DNA from 2 places in the Streptomyces sp. DSM 116793 genome. Region 2 is predicted to be linked to the other one. Evidence: predicted binding sites of a transcription regulator. Region 2 holds the regulator's gene; the other holds the start of a gene.
The links. Region 2 encodes HspR, which represses chaperone genes until heat shock. Its sites were predicted from a motif close to TTGAGNNNNNNNNNCTCAA; they were not measured.

Region 1: the regulator HspR is predicted to act here: its motif matches at 7,031-7,049, upstream of lon (endopeptidase La).

The regions. Positions count from the first base shown of each region.
Region 1 covers NZ_CM170494.1:6,509,661-6,518,565, reverse strand. Annotated here, with positions in the region: gene ACSMXW_RS25615 (sensor histidine kinase) at 1-867, opposite strand, end outside; gene ACSMXW_RS25610 (hypothetical protein) at 2,365-3,150, shown strand; gene ACSMXW_RS25605 (MarR family winged helix-turn-helix transcriptional regulator) at 3,328-3,834, opposite strand; partial or broken gene ACSMXW_RS25600 (GH25 family lysozyme) at 4,144-4,407, shown strand; gene lon (endopeptidase La) at 4,582-7,008, opposite strand; gene ACSMXW_RS25590 (SDR family NAD(P)-dependent oxidoreductase) at 7,334-8,245, shown strand; gene ACSMXW_RS25585 (GNAT family N-acetyltransferase) at 8,395-8,905, shown strand, end outside.
Region 2 covers NZ_CM170494.1:4,237,743-4,246,647, forward strand. Annotated here, with positions in the region: gene ACSMXW_RS16320 (helix-turn-helix transcriptional regulator) at 1-482, shown strand, start outside; gene ACSMXW_RS16325 (helix-turn-helix domain-containing protein) at 935-1,816, shown strand; gene ACSMXW_RS16330 (DUF397 domain-containing protein) at 1,827-2,018, shown strand; gene ACSMXW_RS16335 (heat shock protein transcriptional repressor HspR) at 2,202-2,645, opposite strand; gene dnaJ (molecular chaperone DnaJ) at 2,649-3,827, opposite strand; gene grpE (nucleotide exchange factor GrpE) at 3,891-4,625, opposite strand; gene dnaK (molecular chaperone DnaK) at 4,622-6,487, opposite strand; gene hrpA (ATP-dependent RNA helicase HrpA) at 7,176-8,905, shown strand, end outside.

The DNA.
Region 1 (8,905 bases), 2.3 Mb from region 2:
CGCCCGGTCGTGGAAGTCGGCAAGCGAGGACTGCTCCCGCAGCCGGGCCTGCTGCGCGGCACCGCTCAGCTCGGCGCGGTGCGCGGTGTCGGCGGCCGACTCGGTGGAGACGGTCCGGGGCAGGCCGGTGACCGGGTCGGTGACGGTGGTGGTGCCGGTGCCGCCGGGCACGGCGAGCGCGGCGAGCAGCAGGCCCCGGGTGTCCTCGGCGTGCTCCACCGCACGGTCGAGGTCGGCGAGTGCCCGCGCGCCGGTACCCGCCCGGGGCGGGGTGCGGTCCGCGAGGTCCTCGGCGAGCCGATGCAGGCTGAGGATCACGGCGGCGTAGGCCTCGTGCGTGTGCAGAGCGGTGCTCTTGCCGGTGAGCGCCGATCTGCGCACCGCGGCGATCCGGTCGAGGTCGTGGCGGAGGCCGGTGGGCGCGTCGGCGCGCAGCTCGGCGACCTGCCGGTCCACGGGGGCGCGGTCCGCCGCGCCCGGCGCCTTGCCCTCGGGCCGCCCCGCGGCGACGTACGCGGTGACATCGTCGCGCTCGTCGGCCAGCGCGTGGGCCAGGCTGAGCGCCTGCCGGGTCTGCTCGGCGTCGGTGACCAGCGCCTGCGAGTCGCTCACGTCTCCGGACGCGGCGATGAGCGCGGGCGCACTGGCCCCGGCGGTCGCGGCGGCCACGACGGCCACGGCCAGGACGAGACGGCTCCGCACCCGGGCCCTGCGGCCCTTGCCGGCCGCGGGAGCCGGCTTGTCGGCGTCCGGGGCGGACTTGCCCGGCGCGGCGGCCGGCTGCGCACCCGCGGGAGCGGGCGCGGCGGGGGCGGGGGCGGGGGCGGGCTTGTCCGTGGCGGAAGTCGGTGCCCCGGCGGTGGTCATCGGCTCTCCGGAGGCGGGGGTGACGGCGGTCGGCCCGCCGGCGGCGCGACTCGGCTCGGCGGCGGCGCGGGTCGGCCCGCCGGCGGCGCGACTCGGCTCGGCGGCGGAGTGCTGCGTGCCGGGGGCGGTCCGGGGTGCCGCGGTGGCGTGTGCGGCCGTGGGCTGCGGCCGCGCGGCGGCGGACCCCTGCGGCACGGTGGGCTGGGCCGTCGCGGCGGGCCCCGCCATGTCGTCGGCGGAGTACTGCGTCCCGGGGGTGGTCCGGGGTGCCGCGGTGGTGCGTGTGGCCGCGGCCGCCACGGTGCCCTGCGCGCGTACCGCCTGGCGCGCGCCGCGCACGGCCGGGCTCGGTGTCCGGGTCGCGGTGCCGTCGGCGCCCTCCGCCGGGCGCGCGCCCGGAGCGCCCGGCGCACCGGTGCCCTCGCCGGCCCCGGCCGCGGGGCCCGCGTACGGCGCGTACCCGCCCTGCGGCCGCGGGATCATCCCGGCGGGAACGCCCGCGCCGGACGGACCCCCGGCCCCGTGAGCGGCAGCCCCGGAGCGGTCACCCGCCACGGCGGAGCCATCCCGCCCGCCGTCGAACCCGCCATCGCCGCCGGGCACACCGGACGCACCCGTCGCCACACCGCCACCGTCCGAGCCGGGCCCACCGTCCGAGCCGGGCCCACCGTCCGAGCCGGGCCCACCGGACCCCCAGGGCCGGCCGGCCGAACCGTCCGCACTGGAGAGACCCGCATCCGCAGGGCCACCGGCCCCGCCGGAGACCGCCGTGTCCGGGACGACCCGGCCGGAGGCCGCCACGCCGCGTGCCGGCCCGTCGGAGGCCCCGTCGGAGGCCGGCAGGCCGGGCGCCGGTATGCCGGAGGCCGGCACACCGGGTGCCGACAGGCCTGGCGCCGCCGCGCCGGAGGAGCCGCCGTGGGCGTCCACGCCCCGCGCCCCGTCGGCGCCGGTGCCACCCGCGGCGCGCACGCCGCCGGCACCCGCGCCGTCCACCACACCCGCGCCGCCCATGGCGTCCCTGTCCCCGCCGGCCGTGCCGGAGGGGCTGCTCGGTGCCCGGCCGCCCCTGGTCTCCTCCGAGACCGACTGCTGCCTGCCCTCGCGCCGCGGCCGCTTCTTCTGCACCGGTGCTCGCAATCTTGATCCGTCTGCCCATGGACCCGGGTGACGATCCGTCAACACGAGCGTCTCCGGGTTCGGCTCCCGACCATCCCAGTGCCCGTGAGAAGTGGACGCGCATCGCCCCACCCGCCACTCAAAGGAGTGAACATCGGCGCGGGGTCGGCGGCAAGTTCCAACGTCATAGCCGAAGGGCGTGCTCCGGGTGCCGGTTGGACGTCGCCCACGCCCTTTGGCAGGATGCCCCGCCACGCCTGACCCCCCCTTGATCAATCCATCCCAAATCCGGCGCCTGACCTGCAGGTACAGACCTCTCGCCGGCACCCCGCCCGGTGCCGCGCGGACACCTGTGGGCGTCTCGTGCAGACTGGCCGAATGCGCATCGAACTCGCCACCGCACCGGGAGACCCCGCACGCCCCAACGAGGACTACGCATCGGTTGCGCTTCCTGCCTGCGGACAGGGTGGAGCCCTCGTGCTGCTGGATGGTGTGACCCCGCCGCAGGGCGACGACGGTTGTCTGCATTCCGTCCCCTGGTTCACCGCCCGGCTCGGCGGCGCACTGGGTGAACTGTCCGTTTCACGGCGGGATATGCCCTTGCGTGATGTGCTCTCGGCGGCAATCGGGCGCACTGCGGACGCCCACCGTGCAACCTGTGACCTTTCTCACCCACGCACACCCCAGGCAACCGTCGTCCTGGTCCGCTGGGACGACGACAGCGTCGAGCATCTCGTGCTGTCCGACTCGGTGTTGCTGATGGCGGAGGCGGACGGCCGGGTGGTCCCGGTCCTGGACGACCGGCTGTCCCGGCTGCCGCGCGGCGCGCTCGCCACGGAGGCCGTCACGGACGCGACGCTGCGCAACAAGGAGGGCGGTTTCTTCACCGCCGCCGCCGACCCCGGGGTGGCCGCCCGCGCGGTGGCGGGCGTCCGGGCGCGTGCGGAGGTGCGGGCGCTGGCGGCGCTCACGGACGGGGCCGCGCGCTGGGTGGAGAAGTTCCGTGAGGGCGACTGGTCCGACTGCCTCGCACTGCTCCGCAAGGAGGGGCCGCAGGCCCTGGTCGACCGGGTGCGGGCGCTTGAACGCGCGGACACGGAGCGGGCGTTTCTGCGCCGCGGCAAGACACACGACGACGCGTCGGCGGTCTACGTCGAGCCGTGACCGCCCGGTCTCGTCGGGGCGCCCCCGCGGGGCCCGGCCACGACGCGCCTGCGGCGGGCCGCCGGACCGGACCCCGTACGGTCCCGTCCCCGACCTCCGGCCGGTGGGACCTGGGCGCGCGGCTTCCCGCGCCCCCGGCGGGATCGGGGCTCGGCCGACAGGGAGCTGGGACGGGTGTCAGTCCTCCGCGCCCGCCGCCTCGTTGAGCTGGTGCAGCAGCCGCGCCAGCTCGGCGACCTCCGAGCGGTCCCAGCCCGCGAGCTTGTCCACATAGCGGGCGCGGCGCGCGTCGCGGACAGTGCGCAGGCGGTCGCGGCCCCGTTCGGTGAGGTGGATCAGCCAGGCGCGGCCGTCCGCCGGGTCGGGCTCCCGGTCGACGAAGCCGAGCGCCTCCAGGGCCCGCAGTTGGCGGCTCATCGTGGCCTTGCCGACGCCGATGTACCCGGCGAGGTCCGTGGCCCGCTGCCCGCCCTCCTCCAGGCAGACCAGCAGGCCGTACGCCGCCGGCTCCAGGTCCGGGTGGACGGCGCGGGCCATCTCGCCCGACGAGGCCCGGGCGCGCCGCAGGAATACCGTCAGCTCCCTTTCCAGGGCGAGGAATTCCCGATCGACTCCGTTTTCCGGCACCCCGGCTGCCACGGCGCGCCCCTCGTCGTTTCCGTTCCTGTGCACGTCAGCACCCATGCCCTGCATTTTCGCGTTCTCGCTGTTCCCGCTGTCGTTCCCGGCGTCCGGCGTTTCCCGGCTGTTGAAAGTTTCTGCGGGACACGGTCTTCGCCGCAGCTCGGCCAGTATTCCGCAGGAGTAGACCAACGACAGCCTCACACCCCCCTTCCCCCTTGGGTTCTACGTGCGTAGAGTCTGCGGCGTGGCATGCCACCGACAAGACAGTCGGTGCGGCCCCGTACGCCGCGCTCCTCCCCCCACGACTCCCACCCGGCCCAGCCGGCAGTCACCGGAAGACGTCTGCGATCTTCCCGCGCACCGGGGCTCCTCGGCACGTACCGGTCGCTCACCGGAAGGGACGCGGTGATCTACACCGAGGCGGACTGGTGGACCGAGCGCACCGGCAACTCCGGTGCGTCCGGGGCCGCCAACCCGCCGGCGACCGCCCGCTACGCGAGCGACGTGGGCCGGCTCCCGGCCGGCTGGGGCTTCTGCACCATCTGGCGGTACACCTCGCCGGGCCCCACGGTCGGCGACCACGACCACTTCAACGGCGCACTGGATCGCGTCCAGGCGCTCGCCAACGGCTGAGCGGCGCACCCCTCCCCCGAACGCCCCGGTGGCCGGCTCCTGCGAGGAACCGGCCACCGGGTGCACCACACCGGGCGCAGCCTGCGCGGGCGCACCCGCGGAGGCGGCACCGGCGCCGCGACACAGGCGCCGCGGCGGGTGCCACCGCGCCGGGTGCCACCGCGCCGGGTGCCGTCAGGCCGCCAGCGGCAGCTGCTCCACGTGGTCGCTCGTCGCGGGCGACAGCGCGAGCTCCAGCACCTGGCGGACGTCCGTGACGGTGTGCACGTCGAGCTTCTCCAGCACCTCGGCGGGGACGTCGTCCAGGTCGGGCTCGTTCCGCTTCGGGATCACGACCGTCGTGATGCCCGCCCGGTGCGCCGCGAGCAGCTTCTGCTTCACGCCGCCGATGGGCAGCACCCGGCCGGTCAGCGACACCTCACCGGTCATCGCCACGTCCGTACGGACCAGGCGCCCGCTGAGGAGCGAGGCGAGGGCGGTCGTCATGGTGATGCCCGCGCTCGGGCCGTCCTTCGGCACCGCACCCGCCGGGAAGTGGATGTGCACGCCGCGCTCCTTCAGGTCGGCCACGGGCAGCTCCAGCTCCGCGCCGCGCGAGCGCAGGAACGAGAGCGCGATCTGCGCGGACTCCTTCATCACGTCGCCCAGCTGGCCGGTCAGCGTCAGCCCCGCCGCGCCCGTCTCCGGGTCGGCGAGCGACGCCTCCACGTAGAGCACGTCGCCGCCCGCGCCGGTGACCGCGAGCCCGGTGGCCACGCCCGGCACCGCGGTGCGGCGCTCGGCCGGGTCCTGGGCGGACTCGGGCACGTGGTGCGGCCGGCCGATCAGGCCGCGCAGGTCGGCGTCGGTCACGGTGAGCGGCAGCTCCTGCTCGCCCAGCTCGTGCCGGGCCGCGACCTTGCGCAGCAGCCGGCCTATGGAGCGCTCCAGGTTCCGCACGCCGGCCTCACGGGTGTACTCGCCGGCGAGCTTGCGCAGCGCGCCCTCCTCCAGCACCACCTCGTCCGCCTTCAGGCCCGCCCGCTCCAGCTGGCGCGGGAGCAGGTGGTCACGGGCGATGACGACCTTCTCGTCCTCCGTGTAGCCGTCGAGCGTGACCAGCTCCATGCGGTCGAGCAGCGCCTCGGGAATCGCCTCCAGGACGTTCGCCGTGGCGAGGAAGACCACGTCGCTGAGGTCCAGCTCGACCTCCAGGTAGTGGTCCCTGAAGGTGTGGTTCTGCGCCGGGTCCAGGACCTCCAGGAGGGCGGCCGCGGGGTCGCCCCGGAAGTCGGAGCCGACCTTGTCGACCTCGTCCAGCAGGACCACCGGGTTCATCGACCCGGCCTCCTTGATGGCACGGACGATACGGCCCGGCAGCGCGCCCACGTAGGTGCGCCGGTGGCCGCGGATCTCCGCCTCGTCCCGGACGCCGCCGAGCGCGACGCGGACGAACTTGCGGCCCATGGCGTGCGCCACGGACTCGCCCAGCGAGGTCTTGCCGACGCCGGGCGGGCCGACCAGGGCCAGCACCGCGCCCCCGCGGCGCCCGCCGACCACGCCGAGGCCCCGGTCGGCGCGCCGCTTGCGGACCGCCAGGTACTCGGTGATGCGCTCCTTCACGTCCTCAAGGCCGGCGTGCTCGGCGTCGAGCACGGCCTGGGCGCCCTGGATGTCGTAGGCGTCCTCGGTGCGCTCGTTCCACGGCAGCTCCAGGACGGTGTCGAGCCAGGTGCGGATCCAGGAGCCCTCCGGGCTCTGGTCGCTGGACCGCTCCAGCTTCTCGACCTCCTTGAGCGCGGCCTCACGGACCTTCTCGGGAAGGTCGGCGGCCTCCACGCGCGTGCGGTAGTCGTCGGACTCGTCCTCGCCGCCGTCGCCGTTCAGCTCGCGCAGCTCCTTGCGGACGGCCTCCAGCTGCCGGCGCAGCAGGAACTCCCGCTGCTGCTTGTCGACGCCCTCCTGGACGTCCTTGGCGATGGACTCGGCGACGTCCTGCTCGGCGAGGTGCTCACGGAGCTGCTCCGTGGCGAGCTTCAGCCGGGCGACCGGGTCGCCGGTCTCCAGCAGCTGCACCTTCTGCTGCGTGGACAGGAACGGTGAGTAACCGGAGTTGTCGGCGAGCTGGGACACGTCGTCGATCTGCTGGACGCGGTCCACGATCTGCCACGCGCCGCGCTTGCGCAGCCACGCGGTGGCGAGGGCCTTGTACTCCTTGATCAGTTCGGTGACGGCACCGGGCAGCGGGTCGGGGACGGTCTCCTCGACCCGGGTGCCCTCCACCCAGAGGGCCGCGCCGGGGCCGGTGGTGCCCGCGCCGATCTTCACCCGCGACCGACCGCGGATCAGCGCCCCGGGGTCGCCGTCGGCCAGCCGGCCGACCTGCTCGACGGTGCCGAGCACACCGGTGCCCGCGTACGTCCCGTCGATCCGCGGCACCAGCAGCACCTTCGGCTTGCCGGGCTGCGATCGGGCGGCGGCCTGTGCGGCTTCCACGGCGGCGCGCACGTCGTTGTCGTTGAGGTCCAGCGGGACCACCATTCCGGGCAGCACGACCTCGTCGTCGAGCGGCAGCACGGGCAGGGCCAGCAGTGTGGCAGCGCCGGTGGACTCAGCAGCCATGATCTCCCCTTCGGCAGTCAAGTTGAGCTATGTGGGCTCAATGCACATGAGCCCCCAGTTGTTCCCGAGCCTTAGGCGCGTTCGCTGTGAGCGATCAGGTGGGTCCTGTACGTATGCGTAAGGGGTGTCTTGCGCGGTACGGGTGGTTCATCTAGGCCGGCCCGGGATGGACGCATTGCGTGGCGTCGCGGCGGTCGCCCCGCACGGCGGCGCGATGGTCACCCGCGTGGCGGCGCGGTGGACGCCTTGCGTTGCGGCCGGGCGATAAGTAAGTATTTACTTATCGCCACCCTCCCTCGTCCTCTCGCCCGTCTGGAGACGTGCCATGCCGAAGACCCTGCTGATCACCGGGAGCTCGCGCGGGCTCGGCCGGGCCCTGGCGGAGGCGGCACTGGCCGCCGGCCACCGGGTGCTGGCCACCGCCCGGGATCCGGAAGCCGTGCGCGACCTCGCCGAGCGCCATCCCGGGACGGCCCGCACGGCCGCCCTGGACGTCACGGACCCGGACGCCGCCGAGCGTGCCGTCACCGCGGCCGTCGAGGCCTTCGGCCGGCTGGACGTGGTGGTGAACAACGCCGGCCAGTCCCGCCTCGGCGCCATCGAGGACGTCTCGCAGGCCGACTTCCGGGAGCAGTTGGAGACCAACCTGTGGGGCGCCGTCCACGTGTCGAAGGCGGCCCTGCCGGTGCTGCGCGCCCAGGGCGGCGGCCACCTGGTGCAGATCTCGTCCGTCAGCGGCCGGCTCGCGCCCGCCGCGGGCCTCGGCGCCTACGTCACGGCGAAGTTCGCCCTGGAGGGCTACTCGGAGGCACTCGCCCTGGAGGGCCGGCCGTTCGGCGTGAAGGTCACGATCGTGGAGCCCGGCTCCATGGCCACCACGCTCGCGTCCGCGATGACCCGGACGCCGCCCAGCGCCCCGTACGCCCGGCTCATGGCCCCCATGCTGGAGCGGTTCGCAGACCCGGAGACGGCGTACGGCGCCACGCCGGAGCAGGCGGTCGGCGTCCTGCTGAACGTCATCGACCTGCCCGAGCCGCCCCTCTGGCTGCCGCTCGGCACCGACGCGCTCGACCGCATCCGGACCGCCGAGCAGCACAGGCTGGCGGAACTGGACCGGTGGGCCGGACTCAGCCGCGAGCCGGACACGGCGGCCGCGGAGGCCGCGGAGGCCGCGGAGGCCGCGGAGACCGGCGCGGGGGGCGGCACGGCGGCGGGGCGGGGCGTGTCCGCCCCGTGAGACCCGCCCCGTGGAAGCGCACGGTGGACCGTCCCGGAAGACCGTCCCGGAAGACCGCACCGCGAGACAGCACCGCGAGACAGCACCGCGAGACAGCACCGCGAGAAAAGCGCTTGCGCCGCGCCCGCGCGTGCCGTTGCGTACCGCAGGTGACGGAAACCGATGTTCTCCTTGCGGCCTACGACGAGCAGATGCGCGGCGTCGGGCCGAACCTCCCCGTGGGCGTGCAAGCCGAGGCCGACGGGCCGCTGACCCGTGTCGTCGGGCAGTACCGCGGCTTTGTCAGCGGGCCCGCCGAGCTGGGCGTCGAGGGTGCCGTCCTCGACCGCCTGATCGCCCGGCAGCGGGACTTCTTCGCCGCGCGGGGCGAGGCGGTCGAGTGGAAGGTCCGGGGCCACGACCGACCTGCCGACCTCACCGAACGGCTGCGCGCGGCGGGCTTCGCACCCGAGGACCGGGAGACGGTGCTCATCGGCACCACCGACACGTTGGCCGCCGGCTCGATGCCGCCGGAGGGCGTCACCCTGCGGCGGGTCACGGCCGACGCCGACATGCGCCGCATCGCCGCCATGGAGAGCGCCGTCTGGGACCAGGACATGACCTGGCTCGGCGAGGACCTGATCGGCCGGGTCGCCGCGGCGCCCGACGAGATCGCCGTGC
Region 2 (8,905 bases):
GCGCCCTCTACCAGCACACCTCCCGGCACTCGCCCGAAGTCCTCGCCCACTACGAGCAACTGCACGGCGACGTGCAGGTGCGCACCCTGAACGAGGTCACGGAGCGCCTGGTGATCTTCGACCGCCGGGTGGCCTTCGTGCCGGCCAACTCCGACCGCAGCGCCGCCCTGGTGGTCCGCCACCCGGCGCTGGTCACCTACCTGGCCACCACCTTCGACCGGTTATGGGACCTCGCCACCCCCATGTGGCCGAGCACCGCCCCGCGGACACCCGCCGTGGGGGGCGTCACCGCCCGGCAGCGCGCCATCGCCGCACTGCTGATCGAGGGCCTCACGGACGACAAGATCGCCCTGCGCCTGGCGATGAACGTCCGCACGGTGCGCGTGCACATCGCCAAACTCGCCGGCATCCTCGGCACCAGCAGCCGCGCCCAGCTCGGCTACCGCATCGGGCAGTCGGGGATCCTGGAGCAGGACGTCTAGCCACGGGCACGGGGCACGGGTACGGGGCACGCACACGGGACACGGGACACACAGACGGGCACGCACGCACACGGGACACGGAGCCGCGGACGCGGGGACGCCGGATGCAGTGGCAACGGGCGAAGTGCCCGGGCAATGCGGCGGAGGCGGGAGGGCGGTGTTCCGGTTGTGCCGCGGGAGTCAACGAGATGTGCGCCGCGGGAGGGCACGCCTCCACTGCCGTGCACACCTTCAGTGCCCCGGCCCGTCGTGCTGAAGCGGAAACGGCGACGTGGCAGGGTGGCGCCCCGCACGGAGCGGCGCCCGTCCCGCCGCCCGCGCCCGGGGGCGGATTTCTTCGGCGCACCGACGCGCATCCGGCGGCGTTTATTTTGTGCACGCCATTCACACGGATCGGTGGACGAACTCCCCCACCCCCGGGAAAACTCTGATCGACGGACAAGGAGTACCCCGTGGGATTGCGCAGCACCATCAGCGAGCGTCAGCGACGTCTTGGTTTCGAGCTGAAACATCTACGTGAACAGGCCGGGTTGAGCGCCGCCGAGGCCTCAGAACGGATCGGGATGGGCCGCGCCCAGCTCAGCCAGATCGAAACCGCGAAGACGACGATCCTGACCGAGCGGCTCAGGGCCCTCTGCGACCTTTACGGATGCACAGATAAGGCCTACGTGGATGCGCTGGTGGCCATGTCGGAAGCTTCGGGTAAGGGCTGGTGGAGCGCGTACAAGCGGTCCATGGTGACGGACGCCCTCAGCCTCGCCGAACTGGAGGCGAACGCTGTGGAAGTGCGAATGCACCAGTCGCTCTTCATTCCCGGACTCTTCCAGACCGCCGGGTACGCCCGGGCCATTTTCAACAGCCCGGGCCTTGGTTTCGACAATTTCGAGGCGCCTTTGCGGTTCCGTATGGAACGGCAGCGGATTCTCACCGGCGAGAATCCGCCGCGGGTACGGGCCGTCATCCACGAGGCGGCGCTGCGGATACGCTTCGGCGGCGCCCAAGTGGTGCGGGAGCAACTGCTGCGGCTGGTCGAGCTCTCCAAGTTGCCCAACGTGACGATCCAGGTCTATCCGTTCAGCGCCCAGGCGTACGCCGCCATCAGCGGGAATTTCCTGCACATCATCCCCAGCAATCCCCGGCTGAGCACCGTGGCTCTGGAGCAGCCCATCGGCTACCAGTACCTCGGCGAGAGTTTCCATCTCGAACGGTACAGCGCGTTGTTCGACTTGCTAACCGAGAACGCCCTTGCTCCTATCAACGTATCGTCCGCGCCCGAGGCGCATTCGGTGAAGGATTCGCTCGCTCTTATCCAACACCTGCTCTACACGTTGTAGGAAGGCTCAGATGCCCGAACTCCATTGGCAGAAGTCGACGTTCAGCAGTGGCCCCCAGGGCGAGTGCCTGAATGTCGCCGTCGCCCCTGACGGAACGATACGCCTTCGCGAAAGCGACGCTCCGCGGACTGTGCTCATCGCCACGCCGCACGGACTGGCCGCGCTCCTGGCGGACATCAAGAGCGGCACGCCGCACGGTTGAGGCCGTTCCCCGCGCCCCCGGAGGGGCGCATCCCTGCACCCCGACGGCCAGGGCGCCCACCGAGGGGCGCGGGGAACGGCGCGACCCGCCACGGCGAACGGCGCACCCGGCCCCCGGAGGAGGCGGCCCGGTCGCCCGGGCCACCGGCGTGGTGATCCGGACGACCGCGCCCCGGCACCGGCGCTACTCGGACTTCTTCGGCCGCCACACGACCAGCGCACTGGTCTGCTGGACCTCCTGGTACGGCACGAGGTCCCGCCGGTACGAGGCGTGCACCGCCGCCTCCCGCTGCCGCATGGCCGCCGCCGCACCGTCGAGCGCGTCCTGAAGCTCCGCGACGCGCGCCTGGAGAGCGGCGACCTGGTTCTCCAGTTCGATGATCCGCTTGATGCCGGCGAGGTTGATGCCCTCGTCCTGCGACAGCTGCTGCACCTGGCGGAGCAACTCGATGTCACGGGCCGAGTACCGGCGGCCGCGGCCCGCGGTGCGGTCCGGCGACACCAGCCCGAGGCGGTCGTACTGCCGCAGGGTCTGCGGGTGCAGCCCACTGAGCTGGGCCGCCACCGAGATGACGTACACCGGCGTCTCTTCGGTCAGCTCGTACGGGTTTCGGCGACGGCCGTCCATGCGTCAAGCTCCCTTCGCGGCCTGGAAAAGCTCCGCCCGCGGATCCTCTCCCGCGGTGGCCTTGCGATACGCCTCCAGCGCGTCCCGCGCCTTGCCTGTCACATCCTTCGGTACCACGACCTCCACCGTGACGAGCAGGTCGCCGCGGGTGCCGTCCTTGCGGACCGCGCCCTTGCCGCGGGCGCGCATCGTACGCCCGTTGGGGGTGCCTTCGGGAAGCTTCAGGGTGACCGGGGGACCGCCCAGGGTGGGGACCTTCACCTCGCCGCCCAGCGCCGCCTCCGAGAAGGTGACCGGGACGGTGACGGTGAGGTTGTCGCCCCTGCGGCCGAAGACCGGGTGGGCGTCGACGTGCACCACGACGTACAGGTCGCCGGCGGGGCCGCCCCGCTCGCCCGGCGTGCCCTTGCCGCGCAGCCGGATCCGCTGCCCGTCCAGGACGCCCGCCGGGATGCGGACCTGCATCGTCCGCGACGACTTCGCGCGGCCCGAGCCCTTGCAGACGTCGCAGGGGTCCTCGGCGATGAGGCCGCGGCCCTTGCAGTCCACGCACGGGTCGGTGAGCGAGAAGCCGCCACCGCCGCCGCGGGAGACCTGGCCGGTGCCGACACAGGTCGGGCAGACGCGCGGTGTGCCGTTCTTGTCGCCGGTGCCGGAGCAGGCCTTGCAGGGGGCCTGGGACGACATCCTGAGCGGGACCGTCGCGCCGTTGATGGCCTCCGTGAAGCTCAGGGTGACCTCGGACTCGACGTCCTGGCCGCGCCGGGGCTGCACCCTGCCGCCCGCGGTGCCGGTGCCGCCGCGGTTGAAGAGCCCGCCGAAGACGTCGCCCAGGCCGCCGCCGAAGCCGCCGGCGCCACCGCCCGGGCCACCGCCGAAGAGGTCGCCCAGGTCGAAGTTGAAGTTGCCGCCGGTCCCGCCGGGGCCGGGGCGGAAGCCGCCGTTCCCGAACAGGGTGCGGGCCTCGTCGTACTCCTTGCGCTTCTTCGGGTCGCCGAGCACGTCATTGGCCTCGGAGATCTCCTTGAAGCGCTCCTCCGCCCTGGCGTTGCCCTTGTTGGCGTCCGGGTGGTTCTCCCGGGCGAGCTTGCGGTACGCCTTCTTGATCTCTGCTTCGGTGGCGTCCTTGGGGACGCCGAGGACCTTGTAGTAGTCCTTCTCAATGAAGTCCTTGGTGCTCATCCCCGGCGTCCCTCCTTCCTCTCGTCTGCTGCCCGATGCGCAGCAGTGTGCCGGTAGGCGATGTCAGCCCTCGTCCGGGCCACCGCTGTCCCTACTGTCGGCGTTCTGCCCCTCCGAACCTTCCGTGGAGCCGTCCGCCGAGGCCTCTCCCGGCTCACCGGACGTCTCGCTCCTGCCCGGCTTGCCGGACTTCTCCTGCTTGACGTTCTGCGCGCCGGGCTGGGGCTCGGCCACCGCCACCCGCGCGGGGCGGATGGTGCGCTCGCCGAACCGATACCCAGGCTGCAGAATCGCCACGCACGTGGTCTCGGTGACGTCCGGCGCGTAACTGTGCATCAGGGCCTCGTGGACCGTCGGGTCGAAGGGCTCGCCCTCCTTGCCGAACTGCTGGAGGCCCATCTTGGCGGCGACCGTCTCCAGCGACTCGGCCACCGACTTGAAGCCGCCGACCAGCTCGCCGTGCTCCCGCGCGCGGCCGATGTCGTCCAGCACCGGGAGCAGCTCCGTCAGGAGGTTCGCGATCGCGATCTCCTTGACGGCCACCCGGTCCCGCTCGACCCGGCGGCGGTAGTTCTGGAACTCGGCCTGCAGCCTCTGGAGGTCGCCGGTGCGCTCGCCGAGCGCGCTGCGCACCTGGTCGAGCTGGGCCCGCAGCCCCGCCGTCTCGTCCCCGGCCGGGGCCGCCGCGCCCTCCTGGGAGGACTCGGCGGCCTTCTGCTCGGCGTCGTCAGGGGTGGCGCCGGAGGAGACGTCGGCGGGCTCGTGCTGCTCGTCGAAGCCCGGGGTCTCCTCCGTCACGCGGCACCGTCCTTCCGCTCCTCGTCGACGATCTCGGCGTCGACGACGTCGTCGGCGTCAGCGCCATCACCGGACTTCGCCTGCCCGGCACCGGCACCACCCGCGGCACCCGCGCCCTCGCCGGCCGCCTGGGCGTCGGCGTACATCGCCTGGCCCAGCTTCTGGGAGACCGCGGCGACCTTCTCGGTGGCCGTGCGGATCTCGGCCGTGTCGTCGCCCTTCAGCTTCTCCTTGAGGTCACCGACGGCGGTCTCGACCTCGGTCTTGATCTCGCCGGGGACCTTGTCCTCGTTGTCCTTGAGGAACTTCTCCGTCTGGTACACGAGCTGCTCGCCCTGGTTACGGGTCTCGGCGGCCTCGCGGCGCTTGTGGTCCTCCTCCGCGTACCGCTCGGCCTCCTCGCGCATCCGGTCGACCTCGTCCTTCGGCAGCGAGGAGCCGCCGGTGACGGTCATCTTCTGCTCCTTGCCGGTGCCGAGGTCCTTCGCGGTGACGTGCATGATGCCGTTCGCGTCGATGTCGAAGGAGACCTCGATCTGCGGCACGCCGCGCGGCGCCGGCGGCAGGCCCGTCAGCTCGAACATGCCGAGCTTCTTGTTGTACGCGGCGATCTCGCGCTCGCCCTGGTAGACCTGGATCTGCACCGACGGCTGGTTGTCCTCGGCGGTGGTGAAGATCTCCGAGCGCTTGGTCGGGATCGTGGTGTTCCGCTCGATCAGCTTCGTCATGATGCCGCCCTTGGTCTCGATACCCAGGGACAGCGGGGTGACGTCGAGCAGCAGGACGTCCTTGACCTCGCCCTTGAGGACGCCGGCCTGGAGCGAGGCGCCGATGGCGACGACCTCGTCCGGGTTCACGCCCTTGTTGGCCTCCTTGCCGCCGGTCAGCTCCTTGACGAGCTCGGCGACGGCCGGCATACGGGTGGAGCCACCCACCAGGACGACGTGGTCGATCTCGCCGAGCTGGATGCCCGCGTCCTTGATGACGTTGTGGAACGGCGTCTTGCAGCGCTCCAGGAGGTCGGACGTGAGCTGCTGGAACTGCGCGCGGGTCAGGCGCTCGTCCAGGTGCAGCGGGCCCTCGGCGGAGGCCGTGATGTACGGCAGGTTGATGGTCGTCTCGGTGGACGAGGACAGCTCGATCTTCGCCTTCTCCGCGGCCTCACGGAGCCGCTGCAGCGCCATCTTGTCCTTGGACAGGTCGACGCCGTGGCCGTTCGAGAACTGCTTGACCAGGTAGTCGACGATGCGCTGGTCCCAGTCGTCACCACCCAGGTGGTTGTCACCGTTGGTGGCCTTCACCTCGACGACGCCGTCGCCGATCTCCAGCAGCGAGACGTCGAAGGTACCGCCACCGAGGTCGAAGACCAGGATGGTCTGGTCGTCCTTGTCGAGGCCGTAGGCCAGGGCGGCGGCCGTGGGCTCGTTGACGATGCGCAGGACGTTCAGGCCCGCGATCTCGCCGGCCTCCTTGGTGGCCTGGCGCTCGGAGTCGTTGAAGTACGCGGGGACGGTGATCACGGCGTCCGTGACCTTCTCGCCCAGGTAGGCCTCCGCGTCCCGCTTCAGCTTCTGCAGAATGAAGGCGGAGATCTGCTGGGGGTTGAAGCCCTTGTCGTCGATGTCGATCTTCCAGCCGGTGCCCATGTGGCGCTTGACCGACCGAACCGTCCTATCGACGTTGGTGACCGCCTGACGCTTCGCGACCTCGCCGACGAGCACCTCGCCGTTCTTGGCGAAGGCGACGACGGACGGCGTGGTCCTGGCGCCCTCGGCGTTGGTGATGACGGTGGGCTCACCGCCCTCCAGAACGCTGACGACGGAGTTAGTCGTGCCCAGGTCGATGCCGACCGCACGTGCCATTTCGATTCCTCCAGCTTTATTGAGCGGATCGGACTCAAGGATGCCTCACCGAGAAGGGTGAGTCAACAGACCTGAGTCGAGCGGACTCAACTTTTATACGGCGCTTATACCTAACGGCGCCTGCCCGAGCGCACGCCACCGCAAGCCGCCGGCCGGGGCGGAGGCGGCTCCTCCCCCTTCCCCGCCTGCCCTGGCGGTGCGGGCCGGCACCGTACGGGCGCCGTACGCCGTGGGCTTGTGCCCACGCCTCAAGGGCTTGGGAGGTGCCCCCAGCCCTGCGGAACGACTGCCCACAGCGGTAGTGGGAAGCAGGAGGCCGAGCCCCACCGGGCCGCGGTCGCGTACGAGCGTGAGGGGACGTGGGGGGATGTCTGCCCTGGGGGTACCTCCCAGGCCTTTAAGGCAGTGGGGGAGGCCGGCGCCACGACCAGAGAACCCTCCAGTGGGCGGAGGGCGCCGGACCGTGGGGGCACCTCCCACGCCTTTAAGGCAGTGGGGGAGGAGATCCCCCCGCGGCCCCGCCCCACAACGAAACAGAAGGCGCCCCGGCCACAACGAAACCCGCACACGCATGGCGCCCATCCCACCCCCGATCCCCAGCCCGCCCCACCAGTCCCGAGCCCCCCGAACCCCCACCCCCCAAAACCGTTCGCCACGTATTTCCCGGAGGTGAGATCCTGGAGCCCGTATGTCCACGCACCCTGGCCCCACACCCGAGCCCCCGGCCTTCGGCACCCTCGCCCCCCGCCTCCCCCAGCTCTCCCTCCGCGACGCCCACCACCTGGGCCGCAGGCTGGAAGGCGCACGCAGGATCCGTAAGCCCGAGGCCAGGTCCGCCGTACTCGCCGAGATAGCGGCCGAGATCGAGCGGGCCGAGGCCCGCCTCGCCGCGCGCGCGGCCCGCCTGCCCGCCGTCACGTACCCCGAGCAGCTCCCGGTCAGCCAGAAGAGGGACGAGATCCTGGCGGCGATCCGCGACCACCAGGTGGTGATCGTCGCGGGCGAGACCGGCTCCGGAAAGACCACCCAGATCCCGAAGATCTGCCTGGAGCTGGGCCGTGGCGTACGCGGCATGATCGGCCACACCCAGCCCCGCAGGATCGCGGCCCGCACGGTCGCCGAGCGCGTGGCCGAGGAGCTGTCCACCCCCCTGGGCCAGGCCGTCGGCTGGAAGGTCCGCTTCACCGACCAGGTCGACCAGGACGCCACGTTCGTCAAGCTGATGACCGACGGCATCCTGCTCGCCGAGATCCAGACCGACCGCGAGCTGCGCGCCTACGACACGATCATCATCGACGAGGCCCACGAGCGTTCCCTGAACATCGACTTCCTGCTCGGCTACCTGGCCCAGCTGCTGCCGAGGCGCCCGGACCTCAAGCTGGTGATCACCTCGGCGACGATCGACCCGGAGCGCTTCTCCCGGCACTTCGGCGACGCCCCGATCGTGGAGGTCAGCGGCCGCACCTACCCGGTGGAGGTCCGCTACAGGCCGCTCCTCGAAGAAGCCGCGGAAGGCACCGCCGCGGATCCCGACCGCGACCAGATCACCGCGATCACCGACGCCGTCGAGGAGCTGATGGCCGAGGGCCAGGGGGACATCCTGGTCTTCCTCTCCGGTGAACGTGAGATCCGCGACACCGCGGAGGCCCTGGAGAAGAAGAAGTACAGATTCACGGAGATCCTGCCGCTCTACGCGCGCCTGTCACACACCGAGCAGCACCGCGTCTTCCAGGGCCACACGGGCCGCCGGATCGTCCTCGCCACCAACGTCGCCGAAACGTCCCTGACGGTCCCCGGCATCAAGTACGTCATCGACCCCGGCACGGCCCGCATCTCCCGCTACAGCCACCGCACCAAGGTGCAGCGGCTGCCCATCGAGGCGATCAGCCAGGCCAGCGCCAACCAGCGCAAGGGCCGCTGCGGCCGCACCTCGGACGGCATCTGCATCCGCCTGTACTCCGAGGACGACTTCCTCTCCCGCCCCGAGTTCACGGACGCGGAGATCCTCCGCACCAACCTGGCCTCCGTGATCCTCCAGATGACCGCGGCCGGCCTCGGCGACATCGAGAAGTTCCCCTTCATCGACCCGCCGGACCACCGCAACATCCGCGACGGCATCCAGCTCCTCCAAGAGCTCGGCGCGCTCGACCCCGAGCAGAAGGACGTCCGTAAGCGCCTCACCCCCATGGGCCGCAAGCTGGCCCAGCTCCCGGTGGACCCGCGGCTCGCCCGCATGGTCGTCGAGGCCGAGCGGAACGGCTGCGTCCGGGAGGTCATGGTGATCGCCGCCGCGCTGTCGATCCAGGACCCCCGCGAGCGCCCGTCCGACAAGCAGGCCCAGGCCGACCAGCAGCACGCCCGCTTCAAGGACGAGAGCAGCGACTTCCTGGCGTACCTCAATCTCTGGCGGTACCTGCG